DNA from 3 places in the Microbacterium sp. NPDC090281 genome. Region 3 is predicted to be linked to each of the others. Evidence: predicted binding sites of a transcription regulator. Region 3 holds the regulator's gene; each other region holds the start of a gene.
What was found. The regulator LexA, encoded in region 3, represses DNA repair genes until DNA is damaged. The targets are predictions, from matches to a motif close to TCGAACANNTGTTCGA.
Positions count from the first base shown of each region.

Region 1: the regulator LexA is predicted to act here: its motif matches at 2,256-2,271, upstream of ACIQTX_RS08180 (DUF222 domain-containing protein).
Region 2: the regulator LexA is predicted to act here: its motif matches at 1,834-1,849, upstream of recA (recombinase RecA).

Region 1 covers NZ_JBIVYH010000001.1:1,691,480-1,699,343, forward strand. Annotated here, with positions in the region: gene ACIQTX_RS08175 (sugar-binding protein) at 1-329, shown strand, start outside; gene ACIQTX_RS08180 (DUF222 domain-containing protein) at 772-2,226, opposite strand; gene ACIQTX_RS08185 (alpha/beta fold hydrolase) at 2,328-3,047, shown strand; gene ACIQTX_RS08190 (MurR/RpiR family transcriptional regulator) at 3,123-3,980, opposite strand; gene ACIQTX_RS08195 (N-acetylglucosamine kinase) at 4,078-4,989, shown strand; gene murQ (N-acetylmuramic acid 6-phosphate etherase) at 4,979-5,914, shown strand; gene ACIQTX_RS08205 (hypothetical protein) at 6,073-6,609, shown strand; gene ACIQTX_RS08210 (SDR family oxidoreductase) at 6,641-7,306, shown strand; gene ACIQTX_RS08215 (DUF4259 domain-containing protein) at 7,326-7,706, opposite strand; gene ACIQTX_RS08220 (multidrug efflux SMR transporter) at 7,784-7,864, opposite strand, start outside.
Region 2 covers NZ_JBIVYH010000001.1:2,197,975-2,205,838, reverse strand. Annotated here, with positions in the region: gene ACIQTX_RS10570 (regulatory protein RecX) at 1-227, opposite strand, end outside; gene recA (recombinase RecA) at 587-1,636, opposite strand; gene ACIQTX_RS10560 (DUF3046 domain-containing protein) at 1,907-2,131, opposite strand; gene ACIQTX_RS10555 (helix-turn-helix domain-containing protein) at 2,150-2,458, opposite strand; gene ACIQTX_RS10550 (CinA family protein) at 2,600-3,085, opposite strand; gene pgsA (CDP-diacylglycerol--glycerol-3-phosphate 3-phosphatidyltransferase) at 3,082-3,657, opposite strand; gene ACIQTX_RS10540 (DNA translocase FtsK 4TM domain-containing protein) at 3,657-6,362, opposite strand; gene ACIQTX_RS10535 (GNAT family N-acetyltransferase) at 6,436-6,930, opposite strand; gene ACIQTX_RS10530 (ribonuclease J) at 7,003-7,864, opposite strand, start outside.
Region 3 covers NZ_JBIVYH010000002.1:34,445-42,308, forward strand. Annotated here, with positions in the region: gene hisB (imidazoleglycerol-phosphate dehydratase HisB) at 1-564, opposite strand, end outside; gene ACIQTX_RS14395 (histidinol-phosphate transaminase) at 561-1,646, opposite strand; gene ACIQTX_RS14400 (LysM peptidoglycan-binding domain-containing protein) at 1,702-2,070, opposite strand; gene lexA (transcriptional repressor LexA) at 2,360-3,046, shown strand; gene ACIQTX_RS14410 (prolyl oligopeptidase family serine peptidase) at 3,227-5,095, shown strand; gene smpB (SsrA-binding protein SmpB) at 5,106-5,582, opposite strand; gene ftsX (permease-like cell division protein FtsX) at 5,645-6,559, opposite strand; gene ftsE (cell division ATP-binding protein FtsE) at 6,556-7,659, opposite strand; gene ACIQTX_RS14430 (DUF2510 domain-containing protein) at 7,842-7,864, shown strand, end outside.

The DNA.
Region 1 (7,864 bases), on a different contig from region 3:
TCATCACCTCGGTGCAGGGTGCAGGCAAGCCGGTCCCGGTCGTCACGGGTCAGGACTCCGAGGTCGAGTCGGTCAAGTCGATCATGGAGGGCATCCAGTACTCCACGATCAACAAGGACACCACGCTCCTCGTCGAGCAGTCGATCAAGATGGTCGGCCAGCTCCAGAAGGGCGAGGAGGTCGACGTCAACGACACCGAGCAGTACGACAACGGCAAGAAGATCGTCCCGTCGTACCTGCTCGACCCGATCATCGTCACGAAGGAGAACGCGGCTGAGGCTTACGCCAACGTCCCGAGCCTCCTCGAGATCGTGAAGTCGTACCAGTAACAGAAGCAGTACCCGCAGCACCGAGCGAGCCGTCCAGACCTCCAGGTCCGGGCGGCTCGTTCGCGTGTGTGCGCCGGACCCAGGTGCGAGTCCTTCGGACGCCGGGTCACGTCTGTTCGTCGGGTTGTCGGAGTCTCGTCCGGGACTCGTTCGTTCGTCGGTTCGTCCGGTCGTCGGGTTGTCGGTTCGTCACGTCGGAATCTCGCCAGCTCGTCAGCCCGCCCGAGTCCCGTCGGCTCGTCAGGGCGTCGGAATCTCGTCAGCTCGTCAGCTCGTCAGCCCGCCCGAGTCCCGTCGGCTCGTCAGGGCGTCGGAATCTCGTCAGCTCGTCAGCTCGTCAGCTCGTCAGCTCGTCGGATGGTCAGGCCGCCCGCGTCTCGTCGGTTCGTCAGGCCGTCGGAAGCTCGCCAGGTCGTCGGATGGTCAGGCCGCCCGAGGCTCGTCAGAACGGTGAAGGAACAGACGTCTCGGTGAACACGACGGTGTTCTGGGTCGGTGGCCTGTCGATGTAACCGCGTCCGGTCGGGCTCGTCCATTCCAAGACGCCGCCCGCCCGCTGCTCGACATGCCACGGGGAGTTGTGCTTGAGCATGTGATGACGTCGGCAGAACGCGGAGAGGTTCGTATCGGAGGTCGGTCCTCCGCTCGCAGCGGCGTGATTGTGGTCGAGGTCGCACTTTCTCGCCCTGATTCCGCATCCCGGGAACCTGCAGCGTTGGTCTCGCGCTCGAAGGTGCCGTCGCAGATGCTCGCTCGGACGGTATCGATCGACCGCGAGCATCGCGCCGGAGATCGGATGCGTGAACACGCGGTCCCAACCCGACGCAGAGCCGGCCAGCGCGCGGGCTGTTCTCGCGTCGATCGGCGTCGTGCCGTCGAGCTCAGCAGGAGGCAGGTCGCGGTCGGTCAACCGGGGATCGATGCCGCCAAGTCTGCGGTCGAGGCCATCGCCGAAACCGAGGCCGGTGAGGTCGAGGTCGTTCGCTTCCGAACCCGCCTGATCGTCTTCCATCAGCGTCATCACCGGCACGGACACCTCGATACGGGCGTGGATCGCGCCGAGCAGCCCTTCGGTCGTGTCGTGTCCGGTCGGTGCGCCGGTGAGCACGAGGTCGGAGAGCAGATCCGCGCGCAGCTGGTCGACCGAGCGCTCGTCTGCCACATACTCTTCGCCGACGGAATGCTCTCCTGCGGTGTCGGTGTCGATGTCGGTGTTGGTGCCGCTCGCGGCGGCCTTCGCAGCCCTGGCGTTCTCCTCTTTCACGGCATGCGCCATCTGGGAGAGTCGGTCGAACATGCCGTGCACGAGAGCGGCCGGGCCGTGCGCGCCCAGCTCGGCCATACCGTCGTCGAGGTCTTTCACCCACACGCGCCGCTTCTCGCGGGCGTCGCGGTGTCGTTCGGTGATCGTGCGCTCCTGGAACCGCTCGGCGAGCCTTCGTGCGAGTCGTCGGAGTCGGTTCGGAGACTCGGACTCGGCGAGCGTCACGGCTTCTGCCGCGTAGGCCTGGCGATCGACGGCGTCGTCGAGGTGGGTGCCCGCTTCGACGATCACGCGTGAATGTGCGCCGCTGATGCGCCCTTCGCCCTGGGCCGCCCAGACCGCGGGGAACCGTTCCACCAGCCACGACGCCTCAGCCATGCGCCGCTCGATCGTGCGGTCGCTCACCCGCTGCGCTGCGCCGATCTCGGCCGCCACCGTGCGGATGGCCATGTCGCCATGGTCGGGGTGCGCGGACTCGCGCGCGATGTCGACAGCGAGGCGGCCCGCCATCGCGAGCATGCCGTCGCGAGCAGCCTGCATGCTGCTCAGCGTCGCTTCGGCCGCTTCGAGCGACGCGACCAGATCGGCGAGCATCGCCATCTGGGAGTCGGTCGCGTCGAGGAGTGCGGTCATGGCTTCAGTCCATCAGAGACCACCGACATTCGAAGGGGAATTCGAAGCTCTAAGAATGCGATGTGGTCACGAAACGGTAACGAACCTGATTGACTGATCCGATGCTCCTGCACGCGATCGATACCGGCGACGGCCCGCGCACGGCGGTCCTGCTCCACGGCTTCATGGGGTCCGCCGAGAGCTGGTGGCGGGTCGTCCCGCTCCTCGCTGATCGCGGCTACCGCGTGCTGGCCCTCGACCTCCCCGGGCATGGGCTCTCCCCGCGGGATCCAGAGCTGACCATCGAGCGAGCCGCAGCCTCTGTCGTGGAGACTGTTCGGCATCTCGCTCCGGGGCGGTCTGTCGACGCTGTCGGACACTCCTATGGCGCGACCGTTCTCGCGGCCGCCGCGCCTGTACTGAGGCCCAAGCTGGCGGTGTACGTCGACGCCCCGCTCTCCCTTGTCGGAGGCGGTGATCGCCGTGCTCTCACGGCCGACTACGCACGGGACAGACTCGCGCGGCTGCGTCCGGAGAGGTTGCGTCAAGCCCGTCCCTTCTACTCGGAGGAGGATGCCGTGGTGGAGGCCAGGGCTGCGGCTCGCTTCGACCCGGCGACGTCGGCCTCCCTGTCGTGCGGACCCGATATGACGTGGGAGGCGGCACCGGGTTCCATCGTGATTCGCGCCGACCCGAGCACGTGGGTCGGTGATGAGGATGCCCGGCGGTTCGAGAACGGGGGAGTGGTGGTCCGCAGCATCCCGAATGCCGCCCACACTGTCTGGTACAGCCATTTCGACGAGTTCACTGCTTCGCTCCCCGAGATGTTCGGCGACGCCTGAGCGGTCGCGACGCGGAGCGGTGCTCGTGGTCCTCTCCCGCTCGCGCGCGAGCGGGAGAGGACCCGCTGCGGCCGTTCAGCCTCGAAGTGCGCGGGTCGCCTGGCCGGTGCGCTGCAGGGCGTCGACGGTCTCGGCGTATCGGCGCTTCGCGACGCCGATGAACAGACAGTCCACGAGGGTGAGCTGGGCGATGCGGCTCACCATGGCGCCGGCGCGGAACGTCGACTCGCGCACCTCGGTGAACAGCGGGTGCTCGGCCGCGCGGGCGAGGGGGGAGTCCTTCGCCGACGTGACCGCGATCGTCGCGGCACCGCTGGCGCGCGCGGTCTCCAGGAACCGCACGGTCTCGAGCGTCGAACCCGAATGGGAGAACCCGATCGCGACGGTCGGCGCGGTGGGCAGCACGGACACTGCGACGGCCTCGTGCGGATCGGCGGGCATATGTGCGTTCCGGCCGACGCGCAGGAGCTTGTGGGTGAGGTCTTCTGCGACGAATCGGCTGGCGCCCAGCCCGTAGAGGAGGATGCGTTCGGCGCGGTCGATCGCGTCGACCGCCGCCTCGAGCACCTCGAAATCCAGCTGGGCGACGGTCTCCTCGATCGCCAGGAGTTCGAGGGAGGCGACCTTCGACACCGCTTCGCGCAGTGTGTCGCCGTCGGAGATCTCGGAGCCGTAGGCGCCTCTGGCGGAGAACTGAGCGGCCTCTTTGCCGAGCTCTGCGGCCAGTGCCATGCGGAGCGGAGCGTAACCGCTGAAGCCGATCGCGCGGCAGAAGCGCACGACGGATGCGACGGACGTCTGGCATTCCTCGGCGAGCTCGTTGATCGTGTTCTCGATCACGAGGGACGGGTTCTCGCGGACCACCAGCGCGATGCGGGCCAGCGACGGCGGCAGCGTCGAGGCGGCGGCTTCGATCGTCGACTGGATGCTCATCGGTCCTCCGTCGGTGCGGTGTAAATTCTTTTCGTTGAGTCTACTTCGCATGTAGTCTCTTTTCACTACCCCTTTTTCTGAACACCGAGGAGAGCCGATGAGCGCGCGCATGACCGCATCCGTCGATCTCGGCAAGTCGCGGTGCCGCGTGGTGATCACCGGCGAGGGCACGCGCGTGGAACGCGCTGGCGTGGGCACCCCCGGCCTCGCCGCTGCCGACGGGGTGACCGCAGCGCTCGACGCGATCGTCCCGCTCCTCTCCCACACCGACATCGATTCCCCCACCGACATCGATCTGATCGGCGTCGGTGCCGCAGGGGCATGGATGGCTCCGGTTGCCGCGCAGGAACTGGCTTCCCGACTGGCCAGCGCCACCGATGCCGGGGTCGCTGTCGCCTCTGACGTCGTCACCGCGCACGCCGGTGCGCTCGACGGTGGTGAGGGTGTGCTCCTCATCGCGGGAACCGGAGCGGTGGCACTCGGCATCGACGCCGATGGCGCACGACTCATCGACGGGTGGGGGCCGGAGCTCGGTGACTTCGGCAGCGGTTCATGGCTCGGTCGAGAGACCCTGCGTGCTGTTCTGCGCGCAGATGACGGGCTGGCCCCGAAGACTGCTCTGGCGCAGGCGATCGCTGCACCCATCGGCGCAGCATCCGACATCCAGGCGTGGCTCGCTCGAAGTGGACCACTCCCGCGGCGCCTCGCGACGCTTGCACCCCTGGTCCTCGACGCGGCAGAGGCGGGCGATGCTGTGGCTCGCGAGATCGTCGCCGAGGGCATCCGACTTCTCACCGCAACGGCGACCGCAGCTTCGGTGCGCACCGCCGACATCGTGGTCCACGGCGGTCTCGCCGACCACGCATGGTTCCGCGAATCCCTGACCCTCTCGCTCCAGACCGCCGGTCGCCGGGTCGTGCCCGCGAGCGGTGACGCGCTCGACGGTGCGCTGCTGCTCGCGCACCGCAACGACCTCCCCCACGAAAGGTTCGTCCACCGTGCCGAATGACGACTCCCGCCTCGCCGCCCTCCTCACCGTGCTCGATCGCCTCGACACCGAGGCCTCGACGACCGAACGCGGCGACCTCGATCTGCTGGGCACGGCCGAGCTCGTGCGGCGGATGAACGCCGAAGACCGTCGGGTGCCCGAGGCTGTCGCCGAGCGTGCTGCGGAGATCGCGATCGCCGTCGACGGCATCACCGAGCGATTCCGCCGGGGTGGGCGGCTCATCTACATCGGCGCCGGCACCGCAGGGCGCATCGGTGTGCTCGACGCGAGCGAGTGCCCGCCGACCTTCGGCACCGACCCCTCGATGGTGGTCGGCCTGATCGCTGGCGGCGAGACCGCGATCCGCTCGGCGGTCGAGAACGCCGAGGATGACGATGCCGCAGCGGAGTTCTCGCTGCGCGATCTCGGCCTCTCCGAGAACGACACTGTCGTCGGCATCTCCGCATCCGGACGCACGCCATACGTCGTGGGCGGACTGAACTACGCCCGAAGCGTGGGCGCGTTCACCGCGGCGATCGCATCGAACGCCGGCTCGGACATCGGGGCTGCTGCGGAGATCGCGATCGAGGTCGTCACCGGCCCCGAGTTCATCTCCGGATCGACGCGGCTGAAGTCCGGTACGGCGCAGAAGCTCGTCGTGAACATGCTCACGACGCTGTCGATGATCAACCTCGGAAAGACGTACCGCGGCGTGATGGTCGACCTGCTCGCGACGAACGAGAAGCTCCACGCGCGCTCCATCCGTACAGTGTCGCAGCTCGCGGGAGTCGACACCGACCAGGCAGCCGCCGCGCTGCGGGCGGCGGAGGGTTCGGTCAAGCTCGCGCTGCTGATGCTGGCGGCCGATGCGACGCCGCAGGACGCAGCCTCCGCCCTCGACGACGCCGACGGCATCCTCCGCGACGCGATCGCTGCGCTCGCCTGAGCTCTGTACGCTCCAGATCGCACCCCCTCGCGTGATTTTTGCATTCCACTGATTTCTGCGCGCCCCTGATCGCACCCCTGGCCTGATCGCCGCACTCGCGGATTTCCGGATGCCGCGCCCGCGGCCCTGCGACGCTCCGGCGTCAATAGGATTCGGGTGTGGATGATCTCGTGCCGGCAGCGCCCTGGCTGCTCGTCGGCGCTGCGGTCGTCGCGGTCGTGGCCTCGCTGATCGCAGGACGCTCGGTGCCGTGGCAGGGCCGGCAGGCGGTGATGATCATGGCGGCGGCGATGGTCGCGACCGCGCTCGTGGGTGGCGTCGCCATGGTCGCTTTGGTGCTCGGAGCCGTACTGCTGCTCTCCGCCATGCTCGGCACGGTCGGGGTGCGCGGAACGCCGGCAGCCGGCGAGTGCTTCCGTCGTGCGCTCATCGCCGTGCTCCTGGCCGTCTGCTCGTTCGAGAGCGCGGCGACGGGGGCGGCCGCGGAGGCGAGCACCGGAGTGCACGGAGGGCATGGCGGCCTCTCGGGTCTGCTGTCGGTGCTGATCGTCGCCGGAGTGATCGGCGTGGTGCTGTGGACGGTCGTCGCCGACTGGATCGTCGAACCGATCCATCACGGGCGCACCGCACGCCTCATCGCGGTCGAGTCGTGGGCGCTGGCTGCCGGTGCCGCCGTGATGTGTCTCGCCACCTGATGCGGGGGCCGGGTTCCGCTAGCGTGGCGGCATGCCCCTCGCTCTGATCACCGGCGCCGCCCGGGCCGACAGCATCGCCGCCGGCATCGTGCCTCGACTGCGCGCCGCCGGCTGGACCGTCGTCACCAGCGACCTGCAGGACGCCGACCACCCCGCCGATCTCTCGACGCATGAAGGCCCCGAGGCGCTGATCGCCGAAGTGAACGCCGCGCACGGTCCGATCTCGGCGCTCATCCTGAGCCACGCGCACGACGTGGAATCGGGGATCCTCGACACCACTGCCGAGAGCTTCGACCTGCATGTCGCCGTGAACGCGCGGGCGAGTCTGCTGCTGATCGCGGCGTTCGCGCGGCAGGCCGGCGACGACGGGGGAGTGATCCTGGCGCTCACCAGCGACCACGTGACCGGCAACCTCCCGTACGGCGCATCGAAGGGCGCGCTCGACCGGCTCGTCATCTCTGCCGCGCGCGAGCTCGGCCCTCGGGGGATCTCCGCGAACGTCCTCAACCCCGGCCCGATCGACACCGGATGGATGGATGATGAGACGCGTACAGAGCTGACGGGTATGACCCCGCTCGGTCGGCTCGGACGGCCCGCCGATGTGGCGGCCGTGGTGGAATTCCTCGTGTCGGACGAGGGCCGCTGGATCTCGGGGCAGCTGCTGAAGTCCGACGGCGCGTTCTCGGCGGAATACTGAGAGGGCTGAGGCGCCCTGTCTACTGCTCGCGCTCGTGCGCGAGGGAGACGGCGCGGTCGAAGGTCGACACGATGACCTGACGCCGGTCCTTCCGGTAGTCCTCATCGGGCTCGAGCTCGTCGATGTAACCGTCCCAGACACGGACGTAGCGGTCCCGCCACGCTTCCAGTGTGGTGCTCGGCGGGAACGTCGCGCCGACGCGGCCCGCCGATCCGATGTCGGTGAGGATCTCCAGCCACGCCGGCACCATGCTGCCGCCCCATTCGTCGGGCTGCAGCTCGGTGTCATCGTCCTCATCGGCGAACGACTCGGCGATCTTCGCGATGAGATCGTCCGTGATCTCGCTCAGTCCGTCAGCGACCGTGTCGTCGTCGAAGTTCCCCGGTCCCCAAGTGCCCATGGTGCGCCTTTCGCTCTGTCAGTTGCCGTTCGGGAACCAGTGAATCATGCTGCGGCGACGTTGCAGGCGCGTGGTCGTCAGTGGCCGCCGCCGAATTCGATCATCCCTACTCCGACCGCGATGAGCGCGACGCCGACGGCCATCATGGCCGAGAAATG
Region 2 (7,864 bases), on a different contig from region 3:
ACTCGTCCCTGGCCCTTCCGCTGCACGCCGGAGATCACAAGAACCCCGGCGAGGGCGGCATCGTCGAGATAGCCGCGGCGGCAGAAGTCGTTGATCACGTCGTCGATCGCACCGCTGTCGAGCCCGTTCCCTCTCAGGGCCTGTCGAGCCTCCGAGATCGACAACGACCGAGTCCGCAACTTGCGAACGAGGGATTCTTCGGCCGCGACGCGGATCTCGTCCGGCATCGCGGTCTCCTCCTCGCCGGTCTCGTCGCTCTGCACATTTCCGAGGGCTCGGAGACGAGGAGCAGACTTCGCAGGGTGTGATCCCCGCGAGCCCGAAGCGGACGCAGCCCCACGGGCAGGATGATGACTGCTGGGAGTGCCTGCCTCGATCGGTTCGACGGCTGTTCTCGAGCCGGACGGCGCATCCCAGGTCGAACGCCAAAGCGCTCGCTCATCTGCGCTACTCGTTACGTCCTTTGGGGCTTCATCGCCTTCGCCACTGGGGAAGGCCGGTGCAGCCTGGGCCTTCTTGGACGTGCCACCGAAGAGAGGGATGATGGGGGCGATCCGATCAGGATCGCCCCCACGAGTGTCGTTCATCAGGCCGGACGACGCTCAGCGAGCTCGTCTGCTGCAGCAGGTACAGCGGCCGGGCCGCCGATGCCGAGCTTCTGCTTGATCTGCGTCTCGATCGCCAAGGCGATATCGGGGTTGTTGAGCAGGAACGTCCGCGCGTTCTCTTTGCCCTGTCCCAACTGATCGCCGTCGTAGGTGTACCACGACCCAGACTTCTTCACGATCGCGTGCTCGACACCGAAGTCGATCAAGCTGCCTTCGCGAGAGATGCCGATGCCGTAGAGGATGTCGAACTCGGCCTGCTTGAAGGGCGGAGCCATCTTGTTCTTCACGACCTTCACTCTGGTGCGGTTTCCGACCGCATCGGTACCGTCCTTCAGAGTCTCGATACGACGGATGTCCATGCGGACGGACGCATAGAACTTCAGCGCCTTTCCACCGGCGGTGGTCTCAGGCGACCCGAAGAAGACGCCGATCTTCTCGCGAAGCTGGTTGATGAAGATCATCGTGGTGTTGGTCTGGCTCAGTCCACCGGTGAGCTTTCGCAGCGCCTGCGACATGAGTCGAGCCTGCAGACCCACGTGAGAGTCGCCCATCTCGCCCTCGATCTCGGCACGCGGTACGAGCGCGGCGACGGAGTCGATGACGATGAGGTCGATGGCACCGGATCGGACGAGCATGTCGGCGATCTCGAGCGCCTGCTCACCGGTGTCGGGCTGCGACACCAGAAGCGCATCGATATCGACACCGAGCTTCGCCGCATAGTCGGGGTCGAGCGCGTGCTCAGCATCGATGAACGCTGCGATACCACCGCCGCGCTGCGCATTCGCGATCGCATGCAGGGTCAGCGTGGTCTTACCCGAGGACTCCGGGCCGTAGATCTCGACGATCCGACCACGCGGGAGACCACCGACGCCGAGAGCGACGTCGAGGGCGATGGAGCCGGTGGGAATGACGGCCACGGGGGCGCGCTCATCGCTACCCAGCCGCATGACCGAGCCCTTTCCGAACTGGCGGTCGATCTGAGCGAGTGCGGTCTCGAGGGACTTCTCGCGGTCGGCGGGTGATGGCATGATCTGCTCCTTCTGCGCGCGTGGTGCCGCCTGTAGGCTGTCGCGGCTCTCCCGGTTGGGAGGAACTCTCCGACAAGGCGTAATGGCTCTTCGGCTTGTTTTCCACCGTAGGAGAGACCACCGACATCGACTTGGCGAACGCACCCATCGTGGAGAACAGAATCCCTGAACCACTTGTGCAGAAGATTACGCCCGTTTCGAACAGATCTTCGACGACACGCCGAATATCGACAAGCGTGTCCCGTACGCTCCGGACATCGTCCGGGGTGATCAGCGCCCGCGAGGCTCTTGCCGACCGACACCATGCCGTCGACTGTCCGGTACGTCCATCTCGGCGCACAAGGCTAGCCAGATCTGCCGCGGCGGCGTGCCATCAGCCAACGCTTCGACCGCAGTACGGCCGTGAAGGGCGGTGAGCCCGAGGTCATTCACCAGCGACGACGCTCTCGCGTCGAATTCGGTGTCGACGGCGCGGAGAAACTCGCTACGACGCATCGATTACCTCGCCGCGGATCAGTGCAGCGAGAGCTGGGGCTCGATCGACGCCACGAGGTCGTCAGGGACGACATCAGGGAAGACCTGGATGCCCTCGAGTACGGAGATGCGGTCTCCGACCTCGCGCATGATTGTCGAGATGGGAACGTCGAGAGCGTCGGCGACTGATGCGAGGATCTCGCTCGACGCTTCTTTCTGCCCGCGTTCGACCTCGCTGAGGTAGCCGAGCGCAACCGAAGCCTTGCTTGCGACCTGCCGGAGCGTGCGCCCCTTCTGCAGGCGGAAGTCCCTCAGCACATCGCCGATTTCCTGTCGTACAAGAATCATCGGAACCTCCTCCCCATGTGATCGTTCGAGGTTACCCCCGATGAGACAGCCAGTCTATTACTCCTGACCTCTTCAAAATCTACCCTTGCACTCTGTGGTTTGAATGTGAGCACATCTTCAATAACCAGCGCGCCGCCGTCACTATTCCGCGAGCATCTTGATCAATGCGTCGAGCGCCGCAGCCACCGTCTGTTCCTGAATCGAGGCACGATCACCATGGAAACGGAATGACGTGGCACTCGAGGTGTCCGGTGTCACGATCCCCACGTGCACCGTTCCCACCGGCTGTCCATCAGGAGAATCCGGGCCGGCGATACCCGTTGTCGAGATGCCGACCTCGGCTGCCTTTCCGCCGACGCTCAGCACTTGCCGCACACCGTCGGCCATCTGCACGGCGACCTGCGGATGCACGGGACCATGCTCGGCGAGGAGATCGGCATCGACACCGAGAACCGTCGTCTTGACCGGTGTCGCGTACGCGACCACTCCCCCACACAGCACGGCAGACGCGCCGGCAACCGAGACGAGTTCTGCGCACAGCGCCCCTCCGGTGAGGGACTCGGCGACACCCAGAGTCCATCCCCTTCGACCCAACGCGGATAAGACCGCTGCAGCCGCCGCGCTCACTGCTTTCGCCGGGATCCTCGCACCTGGGCCACGATGTAGTCGATCCCACTCGCCACCGTGAGCACCAAGACGATGAGCATCAGGACGAAGGTGATCAACGTCCAGGCATCGAGTCCGATGAGGTAGTGGAGGGGAAGCAACGCCCAGCCGAGTGCTACTCCTTGGAACGCGGTCTTGATCTTGCCCATCCACGCTGCGGCGACGACGTGCTCGCTGGCGACCATGAGCCGATGGATCGTGATCCCCCACTCGCGCACCAGGATGATCGCGACGATCCACCAATCGACCTCACCGAGGATGGCCAGTCCGACGAACCCGGCCCCGGTGAGCAGCTTGTCGGCGATCGGATCCCAGAGTTTGCCGAAGTCGCTGACGATGTCGTACTTACGGGCGAGATAGCCGTCGACCCAGTCCGTGGAGATCCCGACGATGAAGAGGATCGCCGCTGTCCAGCGGAGAGCCGGCTCAGGAAGGCCGTAGGTTCCACCGAGTAGAAGCAGGACGAAGAAGATGACCGCGAGCGGGATACGCGCGACCGTGATGGCGTTGGGCAGCTGCCGAGGAATCGCCATCAGTCGCGCCCCGTCAGGCCCCAGGCGTCTTCGTCGCCCTCAGCTTCCACCTCGGGGAGCCCCTCGTGCTGAGCGGCGACCGGGTCGTGTGTCTGAGGCATCGGCGGGACCGGAGGCGCCACGGGAGCCGATGCTGCCGGAGCATCATCTCCACGCAGTTTCGCCATCACCTGAGGAAGCTGTTCCGCCGTGGCCAACACGTCTCGGGCCTTGGAGCCCTCGGACGGCCCGACGATCTCGCGCGATTCCAACAGGTCCATGAGGCGGCCGGCCTTCGCGAAGCCGACGCGCAGCTTGCGCTGGAGCATCGATGTCGAACCGAACTGGGAAGACACGATGAGCTCTGCGGCGGCGAGCAGCAGCTCGAGATCGTCGCCGATGTCCTCGTCGACCTCTTTCTTCTTGGTCGGCTCCATCGCCTCCTGCACATCGGGACGATAGTCCGGACGCGCCTGGCGTGTGACGTGCTTGACGACAGCGTCGATCTCCTTCTCATCGACCCACGCTCCCTGCAGACGGAACGGCTTCGACGAGCCCATCGGCGAGAACAGCGCATCACCCTGACCGATGAGCTTGTCCGCGCCGGGGCTGTCGAGGATGACCCGGCTGTCGGTGACGCTCGTGACGGCGAAGGCGAGTCGAGAGGGGACGTTGGCCTTGATGAGACCGGTGACCACGTCGACGCTCGGACGTTGCGTCGCGAGCACGAGGTGGATGCCGGACGCTCGCGCCAGCTGCGTGATGCGAACGATCGAATCCTCGACATCACGAGGGGCGACCATCATCAGGTCGGCCAGCTCGTCGACCACGACCAGAAGGTACGGGTAGGGCTTGAGCACCCGCTCGCTGCCCACGGGCAGTTCGACCTCGCCGGCACGCACCGCACGGTTGAAGTCGTCGATGTGGCGGAACCCGAACGACGCGAGGTCGTCGTACCGCATATCCATCTCCTTCACGACCCACTGCAGCGCTTCGGCCGCCTTCTTCGGGTTCGTGATGATGGGCGTGATCAGGTGCGGGACGCCGGCGTAGCTGGTGAGCTCGACGCGCTTCGGGTCGATCAGGACCATCCGCACATCGGCGGGACGAGCCCGCATCAGCAGGCTCGTGATCATCGAGTTCACGAAGCTCGACTTACCGGAGCCTGTGGAACCCGCCACGAGCAGGTGAGGCATCTTGGCGAGGTTCGCGATCACGATGTTGCCGCCGACATCCTTGCCGACGCCGATCGTCATCGGGTGCGTGTTCTTCTGCGCCGCGGGCGACCGCAGCACGTCGCCGAGAGCGACCATCTCTTTGTCGGCGTTGGGGATCTCGATACCGATGGCGCTCTTGCCGGGGATCGGCGAGAGGATGCGCACGTCGTTCGACGCCACGGCGTAGGCGAAGTTGTTGCTCAGCTGCAGGATCTTCTCGACCTTGACGCCGTGTCCGACCTCGACCTCGTACTGGGTCACCGTCGGGCCGCGAGAGAAACCGGTGACCTTCGCGTCGACCTTGAACTGGGACAGGACGCTCGTGATCTGCTCGATCACCTTGTCTGTCGCCTCGGAACGCAGGACCGGAGCGGGGCCCTCGACCAGGATGCCGGGAGAGGGCAGGATGTACGGCGTCACGGGAGCTTGCGGCCCACGGTCGCCCGGGCCCTCGGTGCCGAAACCGTCGAGACCGGGAAGCTCGGGCACCTCGCCGGTGTCGGAAGTGTCATCGAGGAGCGCGGTGGTCTGCTGCTCGGCGAGCGAATCGGCGACCGAGCGAACTTCTGACAACACTTCGGTGGCCGCGTCGTAGGGGTTCTCGACGACGACGGCCTGATCGTAGGCGGGCGTCGGGTCGGATGTCGTGAGCAGCGCAGTTATGTCGTCGGACCCGAGGGTGCCCTCATCGGGATCTTCTTCACGACCGGTCCTGTTGCGCCGCCACCACGGCAGGACGTCGGGGTCGTCGACCTTGTCGGCCTCGTCGATCGCGGCAGTGTCCTTCGCTGGCTTCTCAGTGCGCTCCGCGTCGAACATCCACGCGTACAGATCCCCGAGACGCGCGCCGATGCGATTCGGCGGGGTCTTCGTGAGGATCAGGAGGCTCAGCACCATCAGGAGCGACAGCACGATGTACGCGGGGATGTCGGTCAGATAGGTGAGAGGTTGCCCGACCAGCCAACCGAGCAGTCCGCCGGATTCGCTGAGCGCGGGCATCCCCTGATTCGGGTGCGGACGCGGGCCGGCGACATGGAAGATACCCGCGAGCGCGAGCACGAACATGCCGAAGCCGATGCCGATGCGTCCGTTGTCATGGACGGAAGAGGGGTGGCGGAACAGCCAGCCGGCGAGCAGCAGAAGCAGCACCGGCATGATGAAGGCCACACGACCGACGAAGAGACCGACCGAGTACGCGCTGATGTTGGCCGCGACCTCGTTGCCGATGAAGAACCACTCGTTCACCGCGCCGAGCACGGCGAGCAGCACGAGGAAGAACGGGAAACCGTCGCGGCGGTCGTCCTTCTCGAGGGTCTCAGGTCCGAAGGCGCGGAAGAGCCCGCCGACGCCGTGCGCCAGCCCGACCCAGGCACGGACGGCTACTGGAGGCTTGTCGGCCTCGTCGATGTACTTCTTGGGAGCGGGCTGGGCCTTGGGAGCCGTCTGCCGCTTCGGGCGCGACGGTGCGCTGGTCGACGCGCGCTCTGTCTTCGTGGTACTCCTGGCCATGCTCTCACGTTACGACCAACAGCCGACATCTCCGCGTAATGACGCGGCTTTCTGCGGATCCGAGACTGCTCGACTACGTGGTGCGCCGCACCATCGTGTCGCGGGTCGGCCCCTCCCCCACGACGGCGAATCCCTCGGCGCGATACAGGTTGCGGGCGAAGTTGTCTCGTTCGACGCTCAAGCTGATGCGTGCGTGGCCCTGCGCGCCAGCGAGCCGCACGACGCCACGCAACAGCGATCGTCCGACCCCACGCGCCCGCCAGAGCGGATGCACGCCGATGATGAGCTCGGGAACCGCGACCCCGATGAAGCCGAACCCCGGATCATCCTGCGGGAGAACCCGATACCACGCGGCGCCGACCGGTAGATCATCCTCACCCGTCGCCACCAGTCCGTCATCGGACGAACGCTTCCACCCCGCGAGGTAGCGTCGATGATCGACGGACGTCAGCACCTCATGGCGCGGGCGTACGCCCCCGGCACGCCAGTTTGCCGCCTCGACGAGCATGTCACCGAGGAACATCGCATCCGTCTGCGCCGCCCTGCGAAGGGAGAATCCCCTGTACATGACGCGAGCATAGGACGCGGGTGTTACGTCGGGATGACGGACAGCCGTGAACGAGCGGAGGTCGCCCTGCCGTCACGCCTCGATGACGAGAGGGACGATCATCGGACGGCGACGCAGACGCTGGTTCACCCAGCGACCGATCGTGCGCCGCACGACCTGGGAGAGCGAATGGGTGTCTCGCACTCCGTTGCCCGCCGCTTCCTTGAGGGCGGCCACGATCTTCGGTGCGACGTCGTCGAAGACCGAATCGTCTTCCGCGACGCCGCGTGCGTGGATCTCGGGGCCGGAGATGATCCGGCCGGTCGCCGCATCAACCACGACGATCACCGAGATGAAGCCCTCTTCTGCGAGGATGCGTCGATCCTTGAGGTCCGCGTCGGTGATCTCCCCGACCGTGGACCCGTCGACGTAGACGAAACCGAGATCCAGCTGTCCGACGACATTGGCGACGCCGCCCTTGAGGTCGATCACGGTGCCGTTGGAGGCGATGATCGTGTTCGACTCGGGGACACCGGTCTCCTGCGCGAGCTTCGCGTTCGCGATGAGGTGACGGTACTCGCCGTGCACCGGGAGCACGTTCTTCGGCTTCAGGATGTTGTAGCAGTAGATCAGCTCGCCGGCGGCGGCATGGCCGGAGACGTGCACCTTCGCGTTCGCCTTGTGCACGACGTGCGCGCCGAGCTTCGTCAGACCGTCGATCACGCGGTACACCGCGTTCTCGTTGCCCGGGATGAGGCTGGAGGCGAGGATGACCGTGTCTCCCTCGCTCACCTCGATGGCGTGGTCCATGTTCGCCATGCGGCTGAGCACCGCCATCGGCTCGCCCTGTGATCCGGTCGACATGTAGACGATCTGCTCGTCGGGGAGATCGCGGGCCTTCTTGAAGTCGATGAGGACCCCGTCCGGCACCTTCAGGTAGCCGAGCTGCTCGGCG
Region 3 (7,864 bases):
GGCCTGACGGAATGCGCGGGCGAATGCCTTGTACTCCGCCTCGGCGATGTGGTGCGGGTCACGGCCCCCGAGCACGCGTACGTGCACCGTCAGAGCGGCGTTGAAGGTGATGGCTTCGAACGAGTGACGCACCAGCGAGCCCGTGAAGTGTCCGCCGATGAGGTGGTGCTCGAACCCTGCGGGCTCCCCCGTGTGCACGAGGTACGGACGCCCGGAGATGTCGACGACCGCCTGCGCGAGCGCCTCATCGAGCGGCACGAGCGCGTCGCCGTAGCGGGAGATGCCGGACTTGTCGCCGAGAGCTTCGAGAATGGCCTGGCCGAGCACGATCGAGACGTCTTCGACGGTGTGGTGCGCGTCGATGTGGGTGTCGCCCGATGCACGCACTGTCAGGTCGGTGAGCGAATGCTTCGCGAAGGCGGTGAGCATGTGGTCGAAGAACGGCACCGAAGTGTCGATGTGGCTCGCACCTGTGCCATCGAGGTTCAGCTCGAGCTCGACGGTGGACTCCGACGTGCTGCGGACGCGGCTCGCGGTGCGCGGGGTCGATACGGGGGTGCTCATGAAGCCGATCCTATCGAGGCCAGCGCGTCGAGGAACGCGGTGGTCTCGGCCTCGGTTCCCGCGCTCACCCTGAGGTGCCCCGGGATGCCGACGTCACGCACCAGCACGCCTCGGTCGTACAGCTGCTGCCAGGTCGCCTTAGGGTCGGCGACGCCACCGAACAGCACGAAGTTCGACCACGACTCGTGCGGCTGGTACCCGAGCGCTTCGAGGGTCGCCGTGATCCGGTCGCGCTGCTCGACGATCTCCTCGACCATGCCGAGCATCACGTCGGAGTTGCGCAGCGCAGCCACGGCCGCCGCCTGGGTGAGGCTGCTCAGGTGATAGGGCAGCCGCACCAGACGCAGCGCATCGATGAAGGCCGGGTCTGCCGCGAGATAGCCGACCCGGGCCCCGGCGAAGGCGAATGCCTTGCTCATCGTGCGGGAGACGGCGAGTCGAGGCCGACCTTCGAGCAGGGTCAACGCGGATGCCGCATCGTGTGGGGCGAACTCCTGATAAGCCTCATCGACGATGACGATGCCCCGCGACGCCTCATAGACCGCTTCGACGACATCCAGACCGAGCGGTGTACCGGTGGGGTTGTTGGGCGAGCAGAGGATGATCACGTCGGGGTCGGCTGCGCGCACCTGCTCCGCAGCCTCATCGGCGGTGATCGTGTAGTCGGGCTGACGGGTACCGGCAATCCACCGCGCTCCAGTCCCCTGCGCGATCAGCGGGTACATCGAGTACGTCGGGGCGAAGCCGAACGCCGTACGCCCCGGGCCTGCGAACGCCTGCAGAATGTGCTGCAGCACCTCGTTGGAACCGTTGCCGGCCCAGATCTGCTCGGCAGTGAGACCGTGGCCCAGGTACTCCGCGAAAGACTCCCGGAGGGTGGTGAACTCCCGGTCCGGATAGCGGTTGACCTCGTGGATCGCCACAGCGATGCCGTCGAGGATGTCACTCGCCACTGCATCCGGAATCGGATGGGTGTTCTCGTTCACATTGAGCGCGATCGGAAGAGGCGCTTGCGGAGCACCGTACGGAGTCAGTCCGCGAAGATCGTCACGAAGTGGGAGATCGTTGAGGGAGAAGGTCACCCTTCCCATGCTAAGCCGCCCGCTGAGCGGATGACGAAACGTTGCGGCGACCTGCTCAGTTCGCGTACTGCGCAGGAATCGCGAGAGTCTGGCCGATCTGGAGCTCGCCGCCTCGCAGCAGGTTCATCCGACTGATCTCGCCGATGACGTCGCGCGGATCGGCGTCGGGTGCGACCCCGGTCGCGATCGACCAGAGCGTGTCACCCGGCATGACCGTCACGGTCTCGACGCTCACTGCAGCCGTGTCTGCCCCTGAGGCGATGGCGCTGCCTCCGCTGAGTGCCGCGAAGGCGATGCCGACTGCCAGGGGTACCGACGCGAGCGCCAGCAGCACACCACGACCACGCGTCGTCAACCGCAGTCGCGTCGACGGACGCGACGATGCCGGAATGACTGCTGCGGTGCTGAAGCTGATGCTGCTCATGTCGTGCTCCTTATCCTGTTCCGGAGCCGTCAGGCCGCCGGGGAAGTTGGCGTAGCGTTCGCATTCGCGTCTCGGCCGGGAGCCGTGAATGCGAAGCTACGTACCGAAGATATCTTCGAGTTCGAACATCTGTCAAGTATTCTTCGAAACCACAACCGGAAATTGGCCGACACGCTCGAACAGATCTTCCAGATCAGCCGGTTTCTCGGATACGGTTTCGATAGGGATACCCCACCACGGGCCTCCGACATTCGAAGAGCGAAGTCGGATCACGCACTTAAGGAGCACCATGAGCGAGAACTCTGCCCCCGAGTCGGAGGCACCACGGACGCGCCGCCGCAAGAGCCTCAGCCCGAAGCAGATGGCGATCCTCGAGGTCATCCAGAACTCGATCGCACACCACGGCTACCCGCCGAGCATGCGGGAGATCGGCGACGCAGTCGGCCTCAAGTCGCTCTCCAGCGTGACTCACCAGCTCGGTCAGCTCGAGCTCAGCGGCTACCTCAGGCGCGACCCCGGCAAGACCAGGGCGATGGAGGTTCTCATCGACCTGCCGGGCAGCGGCACCGAGAACCCGGCCGACGTCGCGACCCCGGTCGGTGACGCCGCTCTCGTCCCTCTGGTCGGCCGCATCGCTGCCGGCGTGCCGATCACCGCGGATCAGCAGGTCGAGGAGATCTTCCCCCTCCCCCGCCAGCTGGTGGGCAAGGGCGACCTGTTCATGCTCAAGGTCTCAGGCGAGTCGATGATCGACGCCGCCATCTGCGACGGCGACTGGGTCGTCGTGCGCTCGCAGAACAGTGCGGAGAACGGCGAGATCGTGGCCGCGATGCTCGACGGCGAGGCGACGGTCAAGGTACTGCGCCGCCGCGACGGTCACACCTGGCTGCTCCCCCGCAACTCGGCTTTCGAGCCCATCCTCGGCGATGAGGCCGTCGTCCTCGGCAAGATCGTGGCAGTACTCCGCGCAGTCTGACCCGACGCATCACGACGAAGGCCCTCCCGGTTTCCCGGGAGGGCCTTCGAACATTCTCCGCCGGTAAGGCCGCAGTCCTGGTTCACCCGAAGACCCCCACATCACCTCGAAGACCCCGATCACCTCGACGACTCAGCGCACTCGTGTGACGCCGGGTGTCGTCGGCCATAGGCTCGAAGCATGTCGTCGTCCCCGTACGGTTCCTGGCCATCGCCCTACTCCGCCGCGTCGGTTGCGGCATCGTCCCCCCGTATCGACGGCGCACGCTTCGTCGGAACGGAGATCTGGTGGGGCGAGTCGGTGCCGACCGAGAAGGGACGTGTGACGGTACGGAGTTCCTCCGGCGCCGAGATTCTCCCTGCGCCCTGGAGCGCCCGTTCGCGCGTTCACGAGTACGGCGGAGGAGCCTGGACGGCAGACGACCAAGGCAGCCTGTACTTCGTCGATGCCGGAGACCAGCGGGTCCGTCGTCTGACGGCGGGAGGCATACTCGTCCCCCTCACGGCTCCGGGCCCCTCGCACGGAGGCCTGCGTCTGCAGAACGGACGCCTGTTGGCCGTGCGCGAAGATCTCTCGACCACGCCGCATCTTCGCTCGATCGTCGAGATCCCGCTCGACGGCTCCGCCGCCGATGATGCGTCCGCAATCAGGGTGGTCGCGGAGGGAGAAGGCTTCTACGCCCACCCCGCGCTCTCCCCCGACGGGACCCGTGTCGCATGGGTGGCCTGGAACCAGGGGCGGATGCCGTGGGAGAACGCGCGCGTGCAGATCGCACAGGTCGACGGCGGTACCCCGCAGACGATCCCCTCGCGAGCGGCGCTGCAGCCGGAATGGCTCAGCGACACGGAACTGGTCTTCGCCGATGACCCCGACGGTCGCTGGGCTCTGCAGCGCGTCACCCTCGACGGAGTTGCTCCCGTCGGCGCTGCGCGACCGCTCGCCCGCTCTGACGCCGACACGGGCTACGGGCTCTGGGTGCTCGGCAACCGCTGGTATCAGCCGCTCGATGACGGCCGCATCGTCGCTGTGCGCACGAACGGACGCGACGAGGTCGTCGTGATCGATGCCGACGGCGGCGCGAGCGTGATCGAGTTCCCGGGCGACGGTCATGTGAGCATCGACGCCGTCGACGGCACCCGTGTGCTTCTCTCCGGCAACGGCTCACGTGTGAACCCGGGGCTGTGGTGCATCGATGTCGACTCCGGCGAGGTCATCTCGGTCCGCGGCGGCGAGCCCGTCGACGCGCAGTGGATGCCACCCGCTGTGTCCATCGAGGTCGACGGCCCGCACGGCGCGGTTCACGCCTTCGCCTATCCCCCGGCGAACCCAGATGTTTCTACCCCTGATGGCGAGCTCCCGCCCTATGTCGTGCTGGTTCACGGTGGGCCTACAGCGCACGTCACCGGGGCGGCCTCGACGTCCGTCGCCTTCTACACGAGCCGCGGCATCGGCGTGCTCGACGTGAACTACGGCGGTTCCACCGGCTACGGCCGCGCCTACCGGGAGCGCCTCGACCGGCAGTGGGGAGTCGTCGATGTCGACGACGTGATCGCCGCAGCACGCGGACTCGCCGACGCCGGACTCGCTGATCCCGCCCGCATCGCGATCCGCGGCGGCTCGGCCGGCGGATGGACCGTGCTCTCCGCGCTGGTCCGCGGCGGTGCCTTCGATGCAGGAATCAGCCGCTACGGAGTGGCCGACCTGCGGATGCTGGTCGCGGAGACGCACGACTTCGAGGCGTCATATGTAGACGGACTGGTCGGGCCGCTCCCCGAGTACGAACACCTCTATGTCGAGCGCTCGCCCCTCACGCACGCCGAACGCATCGGGGTGCCGGTGCTGCTGCAGCAGGGCGGGGAGGACCGGGTCGTGCCCCCGTCGCAGTCCGAGGCCATCCGCGACGCGCTCGCGGCGCGCGGCATCGACCACGAGTACGTGCTCTACCCCGGCGAGGGACACGGTTTCCGCAGCGCCGAGACGATCATCGACGCCCTCGAGCGCGAACTGATCTTCCTCGGCCGCGTGTTCGGCTTCGAACCCCGCCTGTGACCGTCGTGGGCTACTCGCCGACGCGGTTGCGCAGACGCATCGCACGGTCCGCTTCGCGGGTGTCCTGCCGCTCGCGCAGGGTCTGACGCTTGTCGTACTCGCGCTTGCCCTTGGCGAGCGCGATCTCGACCTTGGCACGGCCATCCGAGAAGTAGAGCTTCAGCGGGATCAGCGTGTAGCCGCCTGCGGAGACTGCGTGGGCGATCTTCTCGATCTCCGCCCGGTGCAGCAGCAGCTTGCGGATGCGCTTGGCCGAATGGTTCGTCCAGTGCCCCTGCGAATACTCGGGGATGTGCACGGAGTCGAGGAAGACCTCGTTCCCCTTGACGAAGGCGTAGCCGTCGCTGAGGTTGGCTCGTCCCTGACGCAGTGACTTGACCTCGGTGCCGGTGAGCACCATCCCCGCCTCGTACGACTTCTCGATCGTGTAGTCGTGACGTGCGCGACGATTGGTCGCGACGACCTTCTCTCCGCGTTCCCTGGGCATGATGCTCTCCTGTTGCCGTGATGAGCTCGACCATCCTCCCGGCCGAGCAGCCTTTCAGGATATCAGGTACGGAGCCAGCGTCTGATCGCGAAGCCTGCCGAGAGGGCGGCCAGCAGCACGCCGATGCCGATCAGCACAGGGACGACGAACGCGGCATCCTGCATCGTCACCCAGGTCGTGATGAAAGGCACCCGCCCTCGCAGGTAGCCGTTCACTCCGAAGTGCACACCCGCCACGACCGCAGCGCTCGCCAACGCCGAGCCGAGGAATGCCGCGAACACGCCCTCGAGGACGAACGGCGTCTGGATGAAGCGGTTGGAGGCTCCGACCAGGCGCATGATGCCGATCTCCTTGCGCCTCGCGTACGCCGACAATCGGATGGTCGTGCCGATCAGGAGCGTCGCCGCGATGAGCATCAGTACCGCGATGCCGACCGCGATGTACGTCGCCACCGTCAACGCGGAGAACAGGGGTTCGAGGTACTGGAGTTGATCCTTGACCTGTTCGACGCCGTTCTGCCCGCTGAAGGCCTCAGCGAGCACCTGCGACTGCCCTGGATCCTTCATCGTGACGAAGAACACTTCGAATGCCTGGTCAGGTGTGAGCACGCTCGCCTGGTCTGCTCCGAGCTGGTCGACGAGCTTGGCGTAAGTCTCTTCCTTGGTGTCGAACGACATCGAGCTGATGAGGGGCTTCAGCGCATCACCCTCGAGCTGTGCTCGTACGGCGGCGACCTGTTCCTCGCTCGCGGCGCCGTCGAGGCACGTGTCGGATTCCGAGACGGCTGAACACATGTACACCGCCACCTGGGCGCGTTCCGCCCAGTAGCCGCGCATGACGCCGATCTGCCCCTGCATCAGGATCGCTGCGCCGACGAAGGTCAGGGAGACGAACGTGACGAGCACGACGGAGATCACCATCGAGATGTTTCGCCGAAGCCCACCAAGAGCTTCGGTCAGGATGAGGCCGATTCTCATGAGGTCGGGCCCACTTCCTCGTCGTCTTCGTCGGAGAGTCCGAGGCGATCAGCGACTCCGAGTTCTGCGACGTCGACCGTCGGCAGCGTGATCGGGTGCGTACGCGGCCGGATGACTGCCGGCGGCTCGACGGCGGCGGGAGGCTCCACGACGTTCGCGGCGTCGGGCTCAGGCGAGCGGGCGGGCTCAGGAGGCTCGACGGTGCGCGGGGCCGGCGGGATCACCGTCTCCCCGTCGCGGTCGACGGTCGGGGCTGCGCTGGCTGCGGCTTTGCGCTGCGTGCTGAGTTCCTCCGCGAGAGCGGCGCGGACCACGGAGAGGTCCGCCGTCTGTCGTTGCACTTCCTGCACGGCGGTGAGCGCGGCGGCGGCGGCGGCACCGCGCACCTCCTCCGGCACGAGTCGTGGGATGTTCGAGGTGTCGCCGTAGCCGCCGTGCACCTCATCGCGAACCATCTCACCATCGCGCAGCTCGATCACGCGACGCTGCATCTGGTCGACGAAGCCGGCTTCGTGGGTGGCCATCAGGACAGTGGTGCCACCGGCGTTGATGCGGGCGAGCAGTTGCATGATGTCCACGGAGGTGGCGGGGTCGAGGTTTCCCGTCGGCTCGTCGGCGAGCAGCACCTGCGGGCGATTGACGAGAGCGCGCGCGATCGCGACGCGCTGCTGCTCACCACCGGAGAGCTCGTGCGGCATCCGCTTCTGCTTGCCGTCGAGGCCGACCAGGGCGAGGGCCTCCGGCACGGCCTGCTGGATGAACCCGCGTGATGACCCGGTGACCTGCAGCGTGAATGCCACGTTCTGGTACACGGTCTTCGACGGCAGCAGCCGGAAGTCCTGGAACACCGACCCGATGTGGCGACGGAAGTACGGCACCTTGCGGTTGGCGAGCGCGCGCAGGTCTCTCCCGAGGACGGCGACTCGTCCTGACGTCGGCACGTCTTCACGCAGGATGAGGCGCAGACAGGAGGACTTGCCGGAACCCGAGGCGCCGACGAGGAAGACGAACTCCCCGCGCTGCACCTCGAAGTCGACACTGGAGAGCGCGGGCTTCGACGTTCCGCGGTAGCGTTTCGTGACGTTCTCGAACCGAATCATGGCGCTACGAGCCTAAGCGCGGGCTCTCGCCTGGCCGCGAGCGACACCCCGCCTGGCGCTTCCGCCTCCGGATCCGATGGGGATTGCTCCCCATGCGGTAGGCCCTGTCTGGTCACCGCCCACTGCTATACATGAATATGCCGGTTGCACACAGTAGCCGCCGCATTCTTCAAGGGGGACCCATGACGACACCTGCAGGTTGGTA